One region of the Bradyrhizobium prioriisuperbiae genome, then DNA from elsewhere that is predicted to be linked to it. Evidence: predicted binding sites of a transcription regulator. Region 1 holds the regulator's gene; the other holds the start of a gene.
What was found. Region 1 encodes PhoB, which activates phosphate uptake and scavenging genes when phosphate is short. Its sites were predicted from a motif close to TGTCATNNANCTGTCAT; they were not measured.
Positions count from the first base shown of each region.

Region 2: RS897_RS14285 (acetoacetate decarboxylase) is a predicted target of PhoB. The motif match lies at 2,596-2,612, and genes of this name have one in related genera.

Region 1 is NZ_CP135921.1:1,491,257-1,495,212, reverse strand. It holds gene pstB (phosphate ABC transporter ATP-binding protein PstB) at 1-796, shown strand, start outside; gene phoU (phosphate signaling complex protein PhoU) at 822-1,535, shown strand; gene phoB (phosphate regulon transcriptional regulator PhoB) at 1,550-2,251, shown strand; gene RS897_RS06980 (GcrA family cell cycle regulator) at 2,352-2,861, opposite strand; gene RS897_RS06975 (aspartate aminotransferase family protein) at 3,371-3,956, shown strand, end outside.
Region 2 is NZ_CP135921.1:3,040,277-3,044,232, reverse strand. It holds gene RS897_RS14295 (carbohydrate porin) at 1-408, opposite strand, end outside; gene RS897_RS14290 (transporter) at 420-1,463, opposite strand; gene RS897_RS14285 (acetoacetate decarboxylase) at 1,618-2,391, opposite strand; gene RS897_RS14280 (patatin-like phospholipase family protein) at 2,674-3,834, shown strand.

The DNA.
Region 1 (3,956 bases):
CCCCTCGTCGGCGAGTCCTCCGTCGCTCGACACCGCTTCTCTCAAGGACAAGATCGCGATCCGCGATCTCGACTTCTTCTATGGCGAGGCCAAGGCGTTGAAGAGCGTCACCATGTCGCTTTATGCGAACAAGGTGACCGCGTTCATCGGACCGTCGGGCTGCGGCAAGTCCACCCTGCTGCGCGTCCTCAATCGGATGTATGACCTTTATCCGAACCAGCGCGCCGGCGGCCAGGTCACGTTCGACGGATCCAACATCCTGGAGCCGGGGCTGGACCTCAATTTGCTGCGGGCGCGGATCGGCATGGTCTTCCAGAAGCCGACCCCGTTCCCCATGTCTATCTACGAGAATGTCGCTTTCGGGATCCGGCTGTACGAAAAGCTGTCGAAGAGCGAACTCGACAACCGGGTCGAGCAGTCCCTGCGCCGGGCGGCGCTGTGGGACGAGGTCAAGAACAAGCTGAACGATAACGGCCTCAGCCTCTCGGGCGGCCAGCAGCAGCGGCTCTGCATCGCGCGCACCGTCGCGGTGCGGCCGGAGGTGATCCTGTTCGACGAGCCATGCTCGGCGCTTGACCCGATCTCGACCGCCAAGATCGAGGAACTGATCGACGAACTGAAGGACGATTATACGATCGTGATCGTGACCCACAACATGCAGCAGGCGGCGCGTGTCTCCGATTTCACGGCCTTCATGTATCTGGGCGAGTTGATCGAATTCGGTCCGACGACCAAGATTTTCACCACCCCGTCGGACCGCCGGACACAGGACTACATCACCGGCCGGTTCGGCTGAGGCGCGATAGGCGCGGGAGAACATGATGGCCTTCGAACATACAGCCAAAGCCTTCGACCAGGACTTGCAGGAACTGACCCGGCTGGTCGCCGAAATGGGCGGCCTCGCCGAGCGGCAGATCGTCGAGTCGGTCGATGCGTTGATCCGCCGCGATATTGCGCTGGGCCAGCGGGTCGTCGCGGCCGATGCCGAGCTCGACAAGCTGCAGCGCGGCATCGAGGAGCGTGCCGTTCTCACCATCGCCCGGCGTCAGCCGATGGCCGTGGACTTGCGCGAGATCGTCGGCGCGATGCGCGTGACCACCGATCTCGAGCGGATCGGCGACCTCGCCAAGAACATCGGCAAGCGTGTCAGCGCGCTGGACAATGATTTCCATCCGCTGAAGCTGATCCGCGGCCTCGAGCACATGGCCAACCTGGTGCAGTCGCAGATCAAGTCGGTGCTGGACGCCTACGCCGCCCACGATCTGCCGGCTGCGATGGCGGTCTGGAAGGGCGACGAAGAGGTCGACGCGATCTGCACGTCGCTGTTTCGCGAACTGCTCACCTACATGATGGAAGATCCCCGCAACATCAGCTTCTGCATCCATTTGATGTTCTGCGCGAAGAACATCGAGCGGATGGGCGATCACGCCACCAACATCGCCGAAACGGTGTTTTATATGGTCGAAGGCCAGCAGATGCAGGATCAGCGCCCGAAGGGCGATATGACTGCATTCGCCACCGCCTCCGGCAACTGAACTAAGGAAAAGACATGGGCGCCCGCATTCTGGTTGTCGAAGACGAAGAAGCGTTGACCACGCTGCTGCGTTACAATCTCGATGCCGAAGGTTACGACGTTGAGACAGTCGCCCGCGGCGACGAAGCCGATACCCGGCTGAAGGAGCGAATTCCCGATCTGATCGTGCTGGATTGGATGCTGCCGGGTCTGTCCGGCATCGAGCTCTGCCGCCGGCTGCGCACCCGTCCCGAGACCAAGCAACTGCCGATCATCATGCTGACCGCGCGCGGCGAGGAAAGCGAACGGGTGAGGGGGCTTGCGACCGGCGCCGACGACTACATTGTCAAGCCGTTCTCGGTTCCGGAGCTTCTGGCACGGGTGAAGGGCCTGCTGCGCCGCGCGAGTCCCGAGCGTCTGGCCACGGTGCTGACCTACGGCGATATCGAACTCGATCGCGACAAGCGTCGTGTCGCCCGCTCCGGCCAGCCGATCGATCTCGGTCCGACCGAGTATCGCCTGCTCGAGTTTTTCCTGGAGCATCCGGGACGTGTCTTCAGCCGCGAGCAGTTGCTCGACGGCGTCTGGGGCCGCGATATCTATATCGACGAGCGAACCGTCGACGTGCACATCGGTCGGCTGCGCAAGCTCTTGAACTTCGGCCGCGACCAGGATCCGATCCGCACCGTACGCGGCGCGGGTTATGCACTCGACGACCGCTTCGCCAAAGTCGACTGACGCAGGTCTTCGCCAGCTCAAACAAAAAACGCCTCATCGATGATGAGGCGTTTTTTTTGTTTCTCCAGGTATCCGCCGCTGCGTGCGGCGACTTGCCGAACTACTTGCCCGACGGACGGCGGTCACGGCGGCGATCGCTCGCCGGCTGATACGCGACACGCGAGTGATGCGCGCAATAGGGCAGGCCGCCCAGCGCCTTGCCGCCGCAGAAAAAGAAATCACTGCTGCCGGGATCGCCCACCGGCCAGTGGCAGGTCGCTTCCGTCAGTTCCAGCAGCGACAGCCGCTGGCTCATCGGAACCACGTTGTCGTAGGCCACCGGATCCGGCTCGGCCTCCACCTCGAACGCATGCGCAAGCGCGGTATTGCCGCGCGACATCGGCCGCGCGATCCGCATCATATGCTGGGCCGGCCGCGCCTTGCGCTGACGCGGGGCAGCCGAGGACGGACTCTTGGCGCGGCCCGACAGGCCGAGCCTGTGGACCTTTCCGATCACCGCATTCCGGGTGATATTGCCGAGTTCCGCGGCGATCTGGCTGGCCGAAAGACCCGCCTCCCAGAGTTTTTTCAACTGTTCTACGCGATCGTCGGTCCAACCCATTACCGTCATCGCACCATTCCCTTCGTGTCGCGCCTTTCGACCGCGAGGCCGTCGGCGACGTCTGTGTCTCAAAAATCCCTGCCGGCAGAATCCCTTAGCCCTCGCCGGATGCGCCTGTCGCAACCGGGCGTCTACGCTGTTACCGAGACCGTTAAGGATCAGATCTGCCGCACGAGATGTCGTATCCGACCATCCCGAAGCTACAATATGCCGTGACTCACGCGCAAGAGTCGGGCATCACAAGTCCACATGTTCTGCAATAGAAATTTGATAAACGGCTTTTTCTGCGGCTTTTCAGTACCATTGCCGTGTTGACAGCCAGGTTGACAGTATTGGACGCGCCAATAGAATAACTGCCGCGTGCTGCCCGACGAGGCGGCACGTTTTGTTTCCGGGGTAGGTCCATCGATCGTCCGATCTCGCGGTGTCCGATCCAAATCCTGAGTGTTTGGAGTCACATCGTGGTCTGTCGACAGGGCCCGCCCGAAAGTTCAATCAGGTTTGCAAGCAGAGTTGCCATGAGCACCAACACGTCGTCCCATCTCATGCCGGTGTTCGCACGGGCGGATCTCGCGTTCGAGCGCGGTGAGGGCGTCTGGCTCCACGGCACCGACGGCGAGCGCTACCTCGACTTCACCAGTGGCGTTGCGGTCAACGCGCTGGGACATGCGCACCCGCATCTTGTCGCCGCCCTGCAGGAGCAGGCGACAAAGCTGTGGCACATGTCGAACCTGTTCAAGAGCCCGGACGGCGAGAAGGTTGCCGCGCGCCTCTGCGAGGCGAGTTTTGCCGACGTCGTCTTCTTCGCCAATTCCGGCGCGGAGGCGATGGAAGCGGTCATCAAGGTCACCCGCAAATATCAGGCGGCGAAGGGCAAGCCGGAGCGTTACCGGATCATCACGTTCGAAGGCGCGTTCCATGGCCGGACGCTGGCGACACTGGCCGCCGGCGGCCAGGAAAAATATCTCGAAGGGTTCGGTCCCCGCGTCGAAGGGTTCGACCAGGTTCCCCATGGCGACATCGAGGCGGCGAAGAAGGCGATCGGCCCGAACACCGCCGGCATCCTGATCGAGGCCGTGCAGGGCGAGGGCGGCGTGCGCTCGG
Region 2 (3,956 bases), 1.5 Mb from region 1:
CGACGGCAGCGCTTCGACGCCACTGACCAGCATCAGGTTGCCGATATAGTCGCGCGACAGGCCCTGGCCGTGGATCTGGAAGACATTGGCGTGAAACTTTGCGCCGGTCCATCCCACCAGTTTTTCCAGGTCGATGTCGGTGCCGACATCGAGACGGCCGGTGTAGATCGTGCCGCGACGGATGCCACCCGAAACGTTGCCGAGGGTTTCCGCGATATAAGTGGCGGTGAACTGAACACCCCAATCCGCCATGACCTCCCGCGGATCTTTCGGCGGCGTCTCAGCCGCACCTTTTGCTGGTTTCACGTCGGCCGCAAGCGCCGACGACAGCGGTGCCGCAACGAGAAGGACAAGAACACATCGCAACAACGCTGCCGCGACGGAAAATTTGATCGATCGGCCGGTCACGACAACTCACACTATCTGATGACACCGGCACGTTTCATGATGAGAAAGGCCGCGACCGATGACACCACGATCAAGACCGCTGCCCACATGAAACCGCTTTCCACGTCGGTCAGCGGCAGGCCCTTGGTGTTCATGCCAAAGATGCCAGTGATCAGGGTCGGCGGCAGCAGCAGCGCCGTCAGGATCGACAGCACGCGCAGGCTGTCGTTGCCCTGCTCCTCGATCTTGAGATGCAGTTCTTCCTGCAGCAGGCGGCTGCGTTCGCGCATCTCGACCACGCGGTGATCGAGGCTGTCGAGACGCTGGGCAAGTTTGCCGGCGCGCAACTGCAACCCCGGCTTCAACTCCTTGATGTTCTGCTGTTCCAGCCGGTGAAACACCGCGCGCAGGCCTGACAGCTGCCGATGCAAACGCACGCAGGTCCGCCGCAACCGGCCGAGCCCCTGGCGCTGGTCGACCGACTCGTCGGAGAGAATGCTTTCCTCGACGGCGTCCAGCGCCCGCGCGACCCGCTCGGCGACCTGGTCCATCGTGTCGGCGACATTCTCGACAATGGTTTCCAGCAGCGCCGCGGCATTCGCAACGCGATGTCCGCTTTCCAGCGCACGACGCGTGGCATCGCATGCGGAGAGCGCATGATGCCGGCCGCTGATCAGCGCCCGCTCGGTCATGACAAAACGCAGGTACCCCGTATCGTCGGTCGCCGCATCGATGTCCCGCATCAGGTCCGACATCACACCGTAGATGGTATCATCGACTGCATGCAATTGCTGATAGGTGTCTTTCGACAACAGCAGGGCCTGCGCCTGGGGTGGCGCGGCCAGCTTTGCATTGGCCAGCCACTGCACGGCGCGGGCATCGGTCAGGTTGAAGTGCAGCCAGATCAGGCCGTCATGATCGAGTTCGATCGGCTGGTCGATCGCCAACGTCTCCGAGCTGCCGTCTGAATGGACCCGGAAAGCCCAGACCAGCCCGGGGATCACCGCCGCTGAGCCTCCCGACTGAACCGGGTTCTCGACACCGGGCACACGCGCCACCGAGATGTCAGCCTGCATGGAACGCCCCCAATACCCGCAAAAAACTCAAAAATGTCCGTCAGCAATTCCGTCACGACAGCTCGTGCGGCCCGCGGGCAATCCGCGCCCGCCGAGCCGATCAAATGACGAGTTTGTTACAGTGTGATGTCAGGATCGACCAAACAGCCGGTCCTTACTCCGCAGCTTCCGCCAGATCGTCCGCCTGCTTGTTGTAGTCATAGACTACGCGGCCGTAAGGCAAGGTCAGGTCGGCCATGAAATGCCGCGCCCCGATGATCCGCCGCACCGGAAAGTCGGCCACCGGCGCATTGACATGGGGCACGAGATGCAGCCGGCCCGGCCCGCTCCAGGAGCCCTTCACCACGATATTGGTCAGGTTGATCGCCACCAGCTGACACACCTCAGCGCGGCCATCGACCCCCGGGATCAACTTCAGGTTGACCTGGGTCTTCGCCAGCATCGCGCGGGTCTGGTCACCGTTGCCGGTCATGGCTTCGTGCTTGTAGCCCATGGTGCCGACGGCCACCTGGGTCCCGGCGTATTCCAGGGTACCGGTCAGCGTGTCCTTCACCACCTCGAGCTTGGGGTGGGCATATTTTTTTGGAAAGCCCCAGATCTCGCGGCCCGCTGCGATCGGCGGATCATCGTCCAGATACATCTGCGAAACGAAATTCACCTCTTCGCCGTTCAGCCGCGCCGGGATCACCAGGCCGGATTCGGTGTAGCTGCCGAAGCCGGAGCTGTCAGGCATCTTGATCCATTCATAATGGACGATCGGCTGGTCCACCAGCTCCAGCGGCTCGGGCAAACCGGCGCGGATCAGCTCGGGATCGGTCTCATAGGTGATGACCAGAAACTCGCGATTGATGAAACGATAGGGTCCCGCCGGATAACTTGGACCAGCGGCCGGCATGGAGGGAAGCCTGAGAACGTCTTCCTTGCGCATCGGAGCAATCTCCCTGTGGACCGTCCGGCCGCCATCGACAGATGGCACGGTGCTGATTTTCACCTAGCGTCCCCAGTTGACATCAATGTGAGGGTTTTTGCTCAACGCTGTGACAGAGCGATCCGAAACCTGCTCGTCCCGCCCCGACAGCAGTTCGCAAGAAAAGCCAGTGACTGTTAGCCATATGCGGAGTCCACCCCGGATTGTCACGACGGCGTCACGGCTGCCCGGAATGCTAGGAGGAAATTGCAATTCCAGAACACCACCAGAGAGGCTGAGATCATGGACGCGCGAACGCCATTTACAAATACATCGGTGTCCAGCGGCTGGCGGCCCGAGCGCTGCCACCGCGTCGCGCTGGTCCTGCAAGGCGGCGGCGCGCTGGGGGCCTATCAGGCCGGCGTTTACCAGGCGCTGCATGAAAACGGCATGGAGCCGGATTGGGTTTGCGGCGTCTCGATCGGCGCCATCAACTCCGCCATCATCGCAGGAAATCCGCCGGAGAGGCGCCTGGAACGGCTGCAGACCTTTTGGGAGCGCATCACCAGCCGGAAAGTCTGGCATTACACACCGGATGGCGACATCTTTCGAAAGGCACGAAATCTCGCCAGCTCGTATCTGACGACCACACTGGGACAGCCGGGCTTTTTCAAGCCGCACGACGTCAACCCATGGTTCGCCGCAGCCGGCGCGAAAACCGCGACCAGCTACTACGACACCACCCCATTACGAGAGACGCTGCTGGAGTTGGTCGATTTCGACCTGATCAACGCGCGTCCGATCCATTTTGCCGTCGGCGCCGTGAACGTGCTGACCGGCAACTTCCTGTACTTCGACAACAAGAAAGAGGTCATCGAACCCGAGCACGTGATGGCGAGCGGCGCACTGCCGCCGGCGCTGCCGATGGTGGAAATCGGCACCGATCATTTCTGGGATGGCGGCATCGTGTCCAACACGCCGCTGCAGCATCTGCTGGACCAAGACGACAAGAAGAACTCGCTGGTGTTTCAGGTCGACCTGTTCAGTGCGCGAGGCGTGTTGCCGCGCGATATCCAGGAGGTGATGGCGAGACACAAGGATATCGTCTATTCCTCGCGCACCCGCCACAACACCGACATCTACCGCCGCGCCAACAACCTGAAGAGCGATCTCTACAAGGCGCTGCTCAAGATTCCCGCAGACCAGTTGAGCGACCACGAGCGCGCGATGCGCGACAGCCTCGCGGATCTTCCCGAGATCACCATTCTGCAGATGATCTATCAGCAGAAGGCCTATGAAGGTCACGCCAAGGACCACGAGTTCTCCGCGACCTCGATGCGTGAGCACTGGCAAAGCGGCCTCGAGGACACCCGCCGGACCCTGCAGCGCCGCGACTGGTTGGCCATGCCGGAGCAGGGAATGGGCATCGTGGTGCACGACGTGCACCGGGAGAATGGGTATTAAGATCGACCCTCATGGTGAGGAGGCGCACTTTGGGTCGAATAGCGGAAGGCGATTCACCACATTCAGCGTCATCACCGGGCTTGACCCGGTGATCCAGCTTAAGCGCTTAAGTCGCATGGTGG